Regions from separate parts of the Ruegeria sp. YS9 genome, predicted to be linked through region 1. Evidence: riboswitches for the same ligand, from Rfam matches in the RefSeq annotation. Region 1 holds a riboswitch; each other region holds the start of a gene.
What was found. Region 1 has a riboswitch for cobalamin ahead of NOR97_RS20220 (energy-coupling factor ABC transporter permease). Riboswitches for the same ligand answer to the same signal wherever they lie in the genome.
Positions count from the first base shown of each region.

Region 2: another riboswitch for cobalamin. It lies ahead of NOR97_RS18665 (DUF1636 domain-containing protein); the one in region 1 lies ahead of NOR97_RS20220 (energy-coupling factor ABC transporter permease).
Region 3: another riboswitch for cobalamin. It lies ahead of NOR97_RS17550 (DUF4198 domain-containing protein); the one in region 1 lies ahead of NOR97_RS20220 (energy-coupling factor ABC transporter permease).

Region 1 is NZ_CP102411.1:97,223-101,369, forward strand. It holds gene NOR97_RS20205 (cation-translocating P-type ATPase) at 1-700, opposite strand, end outside; gene NOR97_RS20210 (hypothetical protein) at 889-1,161, shown strand; gene NOR97_RS20215 (L,D-transpeptidase) at 1,204-1,866, opposite strand; cobalamin riboswitch at 2,082-2,295, shown strand; gene NOR97_RS20220 (energy-coupling factor ABC transporter permease) at 2,371-3,054, shown strand; gene NOR97_RS20225 (transglutaminase-like cysteine peptidase) at 3,160-3,783, opposite strand; gene NOR97_RS20230 (MerR family transcriptional regulator) at 4,131-4,147, opposite strand, start outside.
Region 2 is NZ_CP102410.1:519,301-523,447, forward strand. It holds gene NOR97_RS18655 (carbohydrate kinase) at 24-950, shown strand; gene NOR97_RS18660 (D-lyxose/D-mannose family sugar isomerase) at 967-1,632, shown strand; cobalamin riboswitch at 1,732-1,929, shown strand; gene NOR97_RS18665 (DUF1636 domain-containing protein) at 2,026-2,382, shown strand; gene NOR97_RS18670 (ABC transporter ATP-binding protein) at 2,379-3,152, shown strand; gene NOR97_RS18675 (ABC transporter substrate-binding protein) at 3,169-4,119, shown strand; gene NOR97_RS18680 (iron ABC transporter permease) at 4,121-4,147, shown strand, end outside.
Region 3 is NZ_CP102410.1:262,651-266,797, forward strand. It holds gene NOR97_RS17545 (ROK family transcriptional regulator) at 140-1,264, shown strand; cobalamin riboswitch at 1,389-1,588, shown strand; gene NOR97_RS17550 (DUF4198 domain-containing protein) at 1,719-2,504, shown strand; gene cbiM (cobalt transporter CbiM) at 2,511-3,122, shown strand; gene NOR97_RS17560 (cobalt ABC transporter permease) at 3,119-3,694, shown strand; gene cbiQ (cobalt ECF transporter T component CbiQ) at 3,694-4,147, shown strand, end outside.

The sequences.
Region 1 (4,147 bases):
CACTCCAGCTTTCCAGATAAAGCGAGAGCGAAAAGAAGAATGCCACCGTTGCCGCTTCGAAGAACTCGCCCAAAGCGATAGCGCCACAGACGGCAACCACCATCAGCAGGTTCATATCCGGTGAAAGGCGTCGCGCCGAAGACCAGGCCTTGGGCGCCACCAGCCAGACGCCAAACAAGATCGCGACCGCGAACAAAGCTGCCTCGGGCAAAGGCATCGGAACCTCACCATGTCCCGAAAACAGCCCGAGCGCACCGCCCATGCCTGTTTCGAAAATGTGCCAGCCAAAACCCGCTGCCCAAAACCCTCCGCTGAGGATGGTGAACCGCCGCTGACGTGCAATATGCGCCGCCTGGTCCTGAGCGGCATTTCCGTCATCCCATGGTTTGGCGGTCATACCAGTACTGGCAACCAGCAGCATGACATCTTCGTCAGACATCTTGGCAGCACTTTCAAGAAGCGTCATTCGACCGTTGATGACATCAAAAGCGAGATGCTCTTCACCACCAACTTTCGGGCCGATAACCCGGTTCAGGATCGCAACCTCTTCGGCGCAATCAAGGCCAGAGACCTGAAAGCTTCTGCCACCTTCGGGAATCGGACCGACGGGCGCGATGTCACCACACCCGCTACTGCCGCACGCGTTGTGACCTTGTCTATTTTCGTGGTCATGGTCGTGGTTGTGGGTATCGGATGACATAGTTAGACCTCAAGAATCTCTGCGGTCCTTTGCAAATAGTTCCTACAGCAACTAGAGCTTCAATACCTTTTTCAATTTTTTTTCAATCCGGTTCGTTGCCCGCGATATTGATGCTTCATTCCTTCTTGCGGGCTGGCCGCGTGAATGCAATCTAGTCGCAGAAGACGTAAAAAATTTGGAACAGGTCAATGCAGAAACGGATCGCAATTACCATCACGTTAGTCTCGATTACTGCCGGTTGCTCAGCCCAGTTCACAGGGGGCAAAAGCAAAGCATTCGAACCAGGTAACCTGCCAGATTCGGTCGTTGCACTGGCAGGGCCGGGGCAGGATCTGGCTACGGCACGCCTTTTACCAGATGACAATTGCTTCTGGTATGAGCACAGCGGACCTGTCGAGACGACATTGGTACCATTGCGCGCGACGAATGGCGCTCCGATCTGCGCCGCGCGCGACGCCTGATAAAAAAAGAGGGCAGCGACGTCCACCTACGCTGCCCAAAATTTATGAGCGGGCTGTGACGCTATCTTCGGCCGAGTATAAGTATGCGGTCGAGCCGATTTTTACATGTGGGTAGAGATCATTGATATGGGCCATGATCATTCTAACACATCCAGAACTTGCGCGACCACCGATGCTTCTGGGCTGAGGTGTACCGTGGATTCTGAGATAAGTATCTCGATCCCCAACGTATAGATAAAGGGCTCGAGAGCCGAGAGCATTACTTGGCCCGGGTTCCATGCCATCCCGAAATTCCGCGTATTCGGGGTTGCGCTCGATCATTGAAGCCGTTGGTGTCCAATGTGGCCACTCGACCTTGCGCCGGATAGCATAGGTACCGGGCTCGTAAAGGTTCCCACGCGCGATCGCTACGCCATAGCGCATTGCTGTCCCGCCTTCCTCGATATGGTAAAGATAGCGCGCGACGGCATCGACATGGATGTCACCAGGAACCAAACCATCATTTGCTACGACACGTCGTGGTAAAAAACGGTCATGAACGCCCCATGGATTTGAGGTCGCTGGATCGTAATCAAATGGCGTGACCTGGCTGTCCCAATAGGTCTTTTGCGACGAGGTTGGCCATGTTTTGGCGATCAATGGACTGGCCGCAGACGCGGAGAACAGCGCAGTGGTTGATTGAATGAAATGGCGCCTTGTCAGCATAGATCTCGTCCTGGTTCACAAGTTTAATGTATTTGCATCGCATTTTCGCGATCAAATTCGAGTCTTAAAGCCTCTAGCAGCTAGAGCTTCAAGAGGCTTCAGGTAACACTTGGTTTACCTAGTCGACCATGTCGCCGGTTGCGTGAACCCTACTTCGGTCGAGTCTACTTCGGACTAGGTCGCAAAGACAATTGACAGAAACGAAGCCGCCATTGTAGCGGTGAATTGTTTTCGGTTCCTGATGGCGGAAGCCAAAAGGATTAAATGGGAATACGGTTCGGTGTTTTTAACGGCGCCAATTCCGTAACTGCCCCCGCAACTGTGAGCGGAGAGCGATGCCAAGACACCACTGGTTCGTAATGGAACCGGGAAGGTTGGCGGAGCGAGCACCCGCGAGTCAGGAGACCTGCCGTAAAACGCCGGGCTATGCCCAGACTGTATCTGTCGGCCTTACGGCCGATTCAACCTGACAAGCCGCCGGGTGAGGCGGTAGGGAGAAATAAAATGCACATCGAACCGGGCATCGTGAATGGTGCCAAAATCGCGCTTTCCTATGTTACCGCCGCAGGCGCGGCTACTTACGCAGCGAAAGAAACGTTTTCCACATTGCGTGCGAATGGACCTGCATCTTTTGTCATGCGCTCGGTGCTCGCCACCGTTGGTGTCTTCCTTTTCTTTGAAGTCCTGCCACACTTCCCGGTTGGTGTCTCTGAAGTCCACTTCATTCTGGGGTCGACGCTGTTCCTGCTTCTCGGTGCTGCACCCGCGGCTTTTGGATTGGCAGCCGGTCTGCTGATTCAGGGGGTGTTTTTTGCCCCGTTCGATCTTCCGCAGTACTTCATCAACCTAACCACTCTGCTGGTGCCGCTATTTGCGCTACAAGCATTGGCCAGCCGCATCATTGCACCCGGTACAGCATATGTTGACCTCAAATATGGCCAAGCTCTTGCCCTGAGTGCGATGTATCAGGGGGGAGTAGTCGCATGGGTTGCGTTCTGGGCTTTCTACGGCCAGGGATTTGGTGCTGAAACTATGGCGTCGGTTCTGTCCTTTGGCGGTGCCTATATGCTGGTAATAGTCATCGAGCCGATTGCTGATCTAGCAGTGCTTGCGGCAGCCAAGGCGATGCGCGGTTTGAACAGCACAGGTCTGGTGACTCCGCGCTTGTACAACGCTGCGGAAGCTTGACCAAAGTTTGAAGCGGTGCCCTAAACTGGGGTTGCCGCGAAACAACTGGTAGTCGCAGGACCAAAGCTTATCGTGGCGCGTCTCGAGGGCGCGCCACATTTGCTTTTAGCCGCTAAAAACCTGCACCCAACGGTCAGGGTGTAGTGGGTCCTGTATTCTTAGGAATAGATACCTGGTTTCCTTCCACGTTTTGATCCTGTTGGTAACATTGTCCAGAACCAAGTCGCCTTCACTCGAGCGATAGACAAGAACAGCATGGCCATTGCGATTGGTGTCCAAGACAGTCGCAATTAGTAGCTTCGTAGGATCCAAACCATTCTGCACAAGTTCAAACTTCTTTTGCAAAGCGAAGTCTTCGCAATCTCCTGACCCTTGCGTCGGCAGTGTCCAGTACTCCTTTGTCCCATATTGGCTTTGATCCGAAACGGCACGAATCCTTCGATTGACGCGCGTGTTGATCGTTTTAACGATCTGATTTTCTTGCGCCACGGAGAGACCAGAACTACGAGCGCTCGCGCACGCCCACGAATAATCTTTGCATAGTGTTTTGGCACCCGATGGCGCTTCAATCTTTCTATCAAGACCGATCGAGGGAAGCTCAGATGCTTGCGACGCAGCGGCAGACACAAAAAAGCTGCATATAAAACAGACCATTGGGAGATAACCCAGCAGGTTTTTCGATAACACTCCCTGAACTAAAGTGGGATTTGTCATATCTGCCTTCTCCATGCTCGTTCCTCTAAAGTATCCAAACTTCCCCGGCCAATGTGTTTTATTCCAAGCCTTCATGTGCTTAGGGGAATTGCAACAGCTTCTTAGCCTCTAGGGGTAAAGCGGCAAAAATTTGCAGATTCTTTGGTATTTCTTCCTTAGTTGACAGCATCAGAGCATCCACGCCATCACCAGCCCGGCATAGCTAACAGAGCGAATTAGAGGGTAAGCTGATCGCAATTCTCTCATTCAACAAAAATACAACAGAGATCGGCCGTCATCGCTGAGGGTTACGGAATACCGGGACAATGAAGCCGCTCCTCCGCAAGCTGAGATAGCCAGTTTCGGTTTTCCAGGCGCTGCAATTAGTGGCCGCTAATGA
Region 2 (4,147 bases), on a different replicon from region 1:
TCTATTCCGAGAAGGACCAAGACATGATCCTGTGCTGTGGTGAAGCGCTGATAGATATGATCTCAGAACCGACCGTGTCGGGTGCACTGGGCTTTGTGCCACATACCGGTGGTGCAGTTCTGAACACAGCCGTCGCGATGGGACGTCTGGGTGTTCCGGTTGGGATGCTGACAGGTTTGTCATCGGACATGTTCGGCCAGCAATTGATCGATGCGCTGAAAGCCAGTCATGTGGACACGACACATGTGATCATCTCGGACCGTCCTACCACGCTTGCCTTTGTGCAGCTCTCGGAAGGGCACGCGACTTACAGCTTTGTTGATGAAAACACCGCGGGCCGGATGTTGCTGCCAGAAGACATGCCCGATCAGCTTCCTGCTGTCTCAGCCCTGTATCTCGGCGGAATCAGCCTTGCCTGTGAACCTTGCGCAGATGCCTATGCCGCCCTTCTGGACCGCCACGGTTCCGACCGGGCGGTGATGCTGGATCCGAATATCCGCCCGGGTTTCATCAAGGATCAAACCCGGTTCAGAGCGCGTTTGAACCGCATGATCTCACAAGCGGATATCGTCAAGGTTTCAGACGAGGACCTGGACTGGATCATTCCGGGCGCTGAATCCGAAGACGCGAAGGCGTCTGTGCTGTTGCAGGCGGGTCCTTCCGTTGTCATCGTCACGCGTGGCAGCGACGGGGCGCACGGCTATCTGGCGGATGGTTCCGAAGTCTCGGTTCCTGTGAAGCCCGTTGAAGTGGTCGACACGATCGGCGCAGGTGACACGTTCAACGCCGGCGTCCTGACCGGTCTCAGCCGTGCAGGGCATCTGACCAAATCAGGTCTGCGCGGATTGACGGCTGAAAGCCTGCAAGCAGCCATGGAGCTGGGCGCTGACGTGGCGGCCGTGACCGTTTCCCGAGCCGGGGCGGAACCCCCCTGGGCGCACGAGCTTTGACCTGCGGGATGGCATGATGAAACGATCCGAAATCAACCGTATCAAGACCCAGGCACAAGCATTCATTCAGTCCTTCGGTGCCGTGTTGCCACCCTTTGCGGATTGGTCGCCCGAGAAAATGCGCAGCCCTCTGGCGGAAACGATCCGCGGCCGCGGGCTGGGATGGGACATAACCGATTACGCACAAGGCCGTTTCGACGAACTTGGACTGTTTCTGTTCACTCTGCGCAATGGCGAGGCGAAGGATCTGAAATCCGGGCGCGGGATGCTCTATGCGGAGAAACTACTGATCTCGAAAGACAATCAGCTTTCTCCGATGCACCGGCATATCGTCAAGGCAGAAGACATCATAAACCGGGGCGGCGGCGACCTCGTTCTGGAAATCCATGCCTCGGATCCAAACGGTGGCGTCGACCGCGACAACCCGGTGACGGTCCCAAGCGATGCCTGCCCTGTAACCTTGCAACCCGGAGAACACTTGCGGCTGAAGCCGGGGCAAAGCGTAACTTTGATGCCCGGCATCTGGCACGCTTTCTGGGCCGAGCGCGGCGATTGCCTTATTGGCGAGGTATCGACCGTGAATGACGACCGTACGGACAATGTGTTCGAAGAGCCGATCCCACGGTTTTCGAAGGTCGAGGAAGATACCGATCCGGATTTTCTTCTTGTATCAGACTATTGACACCGTTCGGTCCGGGCTGGCGCAGCAGGATCGCTGGCTCAACTGTTGCAATTCCATCCACCACCCTTTCGCCTGCCGCTTGACAAGTCTGGCATAGCCGGACTAGCTGAGCGGGATGGTTCCGTAAGGGATGAAAATGGGAACACGGTGCGGCGCTGGAATGTGCCAAGTCCGTGACTGCCCCCGCAACTGTAAGCGGAGAGCGACGCCACTTCACCACTGACCCGTATGGGTTGGGAAGGTGGGCCGAGCCTTGACCCGCAAGTCAGGAGACCTGCCATCGCATGGTAACCAACCCGGGGCGGGGCGTCCCCGAAGGAGGCTTGATGGCGCGTTTGCGTAATATCTGGGTATGTGCCCTCTGTCTGCATCTGGCAAACGACGGAGACGGCAATGACCTGCTATTCTGATCACTACGTTCTGATCTGTTCAACATGTCAGGGGACGATGCCTGCCGAGGCTGCGCAAGACGCGCTGGATGCTCAGCTGCCTGACGGTTTTGAAACCCGAATGGTGGCCTGTATGGCAGGTTGTGAACGGGCCATGACCGTCGGATTTCAGGCCGCAGGCAAAGCGCAGTACCTGTTCGGCGACATTAAGACATCACACGACCTGGATGCCCTGGTCGAATTCGCGACCCAGTTCGGCGACAGCGACGATGGCTGGACCAGCGCTTCGGACCGCCCTCCTGCCCTTTTCGCAAAGACCCTGTCGCGAATACCCGCTTTGCCATCCCGAGGGACATCATGAGCTTTCTGGTTGCCGAGGATCTGGAGTACTACGCGCTCAATGGTGATATCCTGTTGCAGGATGTATCCTTTCGTCTGGAAGAAGGATCAATTCTGGCAATCGCCGGGCCGAACGGCGCCGGTAAGACCACTCTATTGAAACTGCTGTGCGGGATTGAACGGATTGCCTTGGGTGATGTTTGGATAGAAGGCCAAAGCCTTCGTACCCTGTCCGCCCGCCAACGCGCCCGCTCCATTGCTGTGGTCGGACAGCAGGAAATGCCCGACGGACGGATGCGCCTGCAAGACTACGTTGCGCTGGGACAAATCCCGATTCAGGGCGAACGTTCGGTGGCTCAGCACAAGGCTGATCTTGAACGGGTGCTGACGACGACCGAGCTGTCGCATTTTGCCAACAAGACGATGGGTCAACTGTCGGGCGGAGAACGTCAGCGCGCACATATCGCGCGCGCGCTGGCCCAGAATCCGTCGTTGCTGTTTCTGGACGAGCCAACCAACCATCTGGACCCCGATGCCAAGGGGCACATGCTGTCTCTGGTCGCTGATCTGGGGGTAACGGTCGTCATGATCGTCCATGATCTGGTCATGATCCCGGAATTCGCCAGCCATGTGGCGTTGATGAAAGCCACGCGTCTGACAGGGTTCGGGCCTGTTGGCGAAGTTCTGACCCCAGACCGGGTGCGTGAGACATTCGGCGTGGATTATCTGTGCTTTCAGCACGAAGGCCGCATGATCCCCGCACTGGATATCCGAAAACGGAAACTGTCATAATAACAGGAGCTTACATATGATGCAGAAACTCTGGCCAGTGGTCGTCTTCGCTGGCTTGGCAAGTGGGGTGGCAGCAGAGGGCGTCACCGTGGACAATTGCGGCGAACCGCTGGCTTTTGACTCGGCGCCGGAACGTCTGGTCGTGCATGACATGAACATGACGGATATGGCCTTTGCGCTCGGCCTTCAGGACAAGATCGTGGGGCTTACCGGAATTACCGGCTGGTACAAAACAAGCCCTGATTTTGATGCTCAGCGTGGCGATATCCCAGAGCTTGCCCCCAAATACCCGACCATTGAAAACCTTGTGGCCGTCGAACCCGATCTGTTTTTTGCCGGTTGGTACTATGGCATGAAACCCGGCGGTGACGTCACGCCCGACACGCTGGAACCCTTTGGTATCAAGACCATGATCCTGTCCGAAAGCTGCGTGCATCTGGACAAGGATCGCCCCGAGGCCAGCATGAACCTGTTGTTTGATGACGTTCTGCGTCTGGGCACGGTCATGCAGGTCGAGGACAAGGCCGAGGCGCTGGTTGCCCGCTGGAAGGACCAACTGTCCGCCATCGAAGCAAAAACAGCCGATCTGGCAAAGCCCCGCGTGTTCCTGCTGGACGGGCCGGCCGATGCTCCGTTTACCGCCGGCAAGTTCGCCATTCCCGATGCAATGATCGCAGCCGCGGGTGGCGAGAGCGTGACGCATGATCTGGATACCAGCTGGGGCCGCACGTCGTGGGAGGCCGTCGCCGCGGCCAACCCGGAATTTCTGGTGCTGCTCGACTATCAGTCCGGCAACGGCGCAGAGGACACTTTCCAGTTCCTCAAGGATCACCCGGTGATGTCACAAACGGACGCGGTAAAGAACGAGCGCTGGATTGGCCTGCGTTACGAGGAACTGACGCCCGGTCCGGCAAATATCGAGGCGATCGAGAAGATGGCGAAGGCGATGCACCCGGAGATCAACTGATATGGTCCAATTGGGCCGTTTGATTTTG
Region 3 (4,147 bases), on a different replicon from region 1:
CACTCTTAATTATTATTGACAGGGCGGGCGGGCTTTCCCATCCTTCAGCAGGAAAGGGGTGGTCGTGCCGGAAAAATCATCACGGAAAAATTCGATTGGTTCACAGGGGTCAGTGGTGCGCGGAACCAATCAAAGCGGCATGCGGGCCCGCAACGAACGGCTGGTGTTGTCGCTTGTCCGACGTCATCAGGCCCTTGCGAAGTCCGAACTCGCGCGCATGACGGGACTGTCGGCACAAACGGTTTCCGTCATCATGCGTCAATTGGAAAAGGATGGGTTGCTTCTGCGCGGTGAACCGGTCCGCGGGAAAGTCGGGCAACCTTCCGTTCCCATGCGTCTCAACCCGGATGGTGCGTTTTTCTTTGGGCTCAAGGTCGGGCGCCGCAGTACCGAGCTGGTTTTGACTGACTTTGTGGGAAACGTGCGGCAACGCAAGCGGCGAACCTATGACTATCCAACGCCGAAAGCCACTTTGGAGTTTTCCACGCAGAGTCTGGGCAAAATGATGTCATCCATGTCGCCCGAGGCCAAAGGCAGGATTGCGGGTCTTGGAATTGCCATGCCGTTCTACCTGTGGGACTGGGCCCAGGCCCTTCAGGTTCCTCAGGAAGAAATGGACCCGTGGCGCGTATCAGACCTGAAGGCTGACCTGGCTGGTCGCCTCGATATGCCGGTTTTTCTGCAAAATGACGCAACGGCGGCTTGTGGTGCGGAACTGGTATTCGGTCCGGCCGATGGACCAAGGGATTTTCTGTATTTCTATATCGGGTTTTTCATTGGCGGCGGTGTGGTTCTCAATGGCGCGATCTTTTCGGGGCGTGGAAACTCGGGGGCGATCGGCCCCCTGCCTGTGCCGGATGGTACGGGCGGTGTCAGGCCGCTTATCGACGTGGCCAGCCTTTATGTGCTCGAGCGTGCGATCACGACAGCAGGGGCGACCTCGCAGTCTTTATGGGAAACGACCGAACGTTGGGATGTGCCAAATGTTCAACTGGAAAACTGGTTGAAACGGACGGCGAGCGGGATTGCCCATGCGATTGTCTCATCCTGTAGCCTGATAGATTTCGAATGCGTGAAGATTGACGGCTGGATGCCGCAGGACATCAAGGCGCGTTTGGTTGAAATGGTCGAAGACAAACTGTCCAAGCTGAACCTGACCGGTCTTGAGCGCCCCGTGGTGCTGGAAGGGACCGTGGGCCCGGAAGCACGCTCACTGGGCGCGGCAAGCCTGCCGTTGTCGGAACGGTATCTTTCAGAAGCTTAGGCATGAAATCATCCTGCTGCCTTGGATTTTTCACGAAGTCGATTTACCCGCCCGAACTGCCGAATTCAGCATTTTTTCGACGGCCACGGCACATTTTCGTTGACCGAGGGCTGAGTTGTCTGGCAAGCCGCTCGGCATGTCCGGTTCCGGGGCTTGCTCTGGAATCAATAGGGAATGCGGTGCGGGCTCAGGCCCAATTCCGCAACTGCACCCGCAACTGTAAGCGGCGAGCAGGGCTGAAACGCCACTGGGGTTTGCCCGGGAAGGCCAGTCCAACGCTTTGACCCGCAAGTCAGGATACCTGCCGGACATGTGCCCTCTAACGGGCACTCCTAATCGGCGACGGGATGTGCGTCGGACCAGGATGCCTGAAAGGGTAATTTGGCGTCGAATGTCCCGTGGTCAAAACGAATTTCGCGCCGGGATTGGCGCGACGGGACAAGGACGACTGTTCATGAAAACGCTGCTCAGTGCAGCCGCTGCCGTGATGGCACTTCCTGCCATGGCAAATGCGCATTTCCTTTTGGAATACACCACCGACACCATGATCGAGAAACCGGGTGATGTGCCGGTCAAGCTGGTTTTCTGGCATCCGTTCGAAAACGGCCATGTCATGGATCTGGAAAAGCCGCAGGAATTCTATGTGATCCACAACGGTGAAAAGACCGATTTGCTGGATACGCTGGAACCTATCCGGTTCACCGGCGGGCAAAACGAGGGCGCGGCGTTCAAAGGCAGTGTCCCGGTCAAACGGTCGGGTGACTATGTGCTGGTGACGGTTCCTCAGCCTTACTATGAGGAATCCGAAGACATCTATATCCAACAGCTCACCAAAGCCTTCCTGAACCGCAACGAATTACCGACCGACTGGATGAATCCCGTGGGTCTGCCGACCGAGATTATCCCGCTGAACAAGCCGACCAACATCATCGCGGGTTCAACCTTCACGGGCCGTGTGCTGGCTGATGGTCAGCCGGTTGCGGGGGCCGAGATCGAGATCGAATACATGGCCGCCGAACCCGACATGGACAGCGCGGCCGCTTCTGCACCGAAAGTGTCCCCTATGCCGGGTGGTGCGGTGGTCGCCATATCTGACGACAACGGGTATTTTTCGTTCGGCGTTCCAAAAGCCGGCTACTGGGGTTTCGCAGCACTTGGTTCCGGTCCGGCAACCGAACATGAGGGCAAAGAACTCAGCCAGGATGCGGTGATCTGGATTCGCGCCTGGGATCTGGAGTAACCCCGAATGCACATCGTCGACGGAGCCCTTTCCAACCCGGTTGTTGTTGGCGGCGCCATAGCGGCCGCGGGCGGGATCGCCATGGGTCTCAGGTCTCTGGATCTTGATCGCATCCCCACTGCCGGTGTGCTGTCAGCCAGTTTCTTCGTAGCATCGTTGATCCACGTACCCATTGGTCCGTCGTCGGTCCATTTGATCCTCAACGGCATGGCCGGGCTGCTGCTTGGTTGGGCCGCATTCCCGGCTTTGTTCGTCGGGCTTTTGTTACAGGCGGTCTTTTTCGGCTTTGGCGGGTTGACGGTGCTGGGGATCAACACCGTCAATATCGCCCTGCCCGCGGTGGTGGCCGGAATGCTGTTCGGTCGTCTGATCGCGCGCGGGACACCTTTGCATGGTGCGATTTGGGGTGGTGTCGGCGGCGCATTTGCAATTGCGGCGACAACCGGCATGGTCGCGATTTCCCTGGCGCTGTCGGGGGATGAGTTCCTGCCCGCTGCCAAGCTTGTTTTCTTCGCCCATATTCCAGTCATGGCCATCGAGGCGATTTTGACCGGGTTCGCCGTCTTGTTGGCGCGCAAGGTCAAGCCCGAACTGTTTTTCAGAGGAGCAACCACATGAAACATCTGGTTGTCATACTGGCTGTGTGCTGTGCGCCCGTGCCTGCCCTGGCGCACAAGGTCATAGCCGGCGTTTTCGAGTCGGGAGACGTGATCGAGGGCGAGATCGGCTTTTCCAACGGTGATATGGCAAGCGGGACCGAGGTCATTGTCACCGGCCCGGACGGGGCCGAGCTGGGTCGATCGGTCACGGATGCGGACGGTTTCTTTGTCTACACGCCGACCTCGGCCGTGGCGCACACCTTCTTTGCTGACCTTGGCGCCGGGCATGTGGCCGAAGTCACGATGTCTGCCGAAGATGTCGCGCGGGTTCTGGGTGTTGCCGTGGCAGAAACCGGAGACTCGTCTTCGGCTGCTTTGACACCGGCCAGCGGTTCGGCGGCTTCTCTCAGCGTCGAAGAACAGCAGGTTATCGCCAAAGCCGTGCGTGATGAATTGCGCCCGCTCAGGCGCGAGATTGCGGCCTATCGCGAACAGAATGACCTGCAAACCATCCTTGGCGGGATCGGGTACATCGTTGGTCTGTTCGGTCTGGGCTTTTACATGGCGGCCCGCCGCAAGCTGGCGTCCTGATGGCACACGTTCTGGGGCACCAAGAAAAAACACTGGCCGAAGCCGGTGACGGGCCGGACGGTCTGATCAGCCAGCTGGATCCCCGGATGCGTATCGTCATGGCGGTTGCTTTTGCTGTCGTGACCGTGGCGCTGTCATCCCTCGGCGCGCTTTGCGTGGCGCTGACAGTGTCGCTTTCGCTTCTGATAGTTTCCCGTCTGCCGTGGCGAAAGACGTTGAAGCGAATGGCCATGATGGATGGGTTCATCCTGTTCATGCTGGTCCTGCTGCCCTTTTCCATGCCCGGAGCCCCGATGTTCACGCTTTGGGGATTCCCCGCAAGCTGGCAGGGTTTCTGGAAAGCGGTCGAGATTGCTTTGACCGCCAATGCCGTGATCCTGTCCCTGATGGTTTTGGTCGGCACGATGGAGCCAGTCACTCTGGGTCACGCCTTGCATCGTCTGCGGTGCCCGG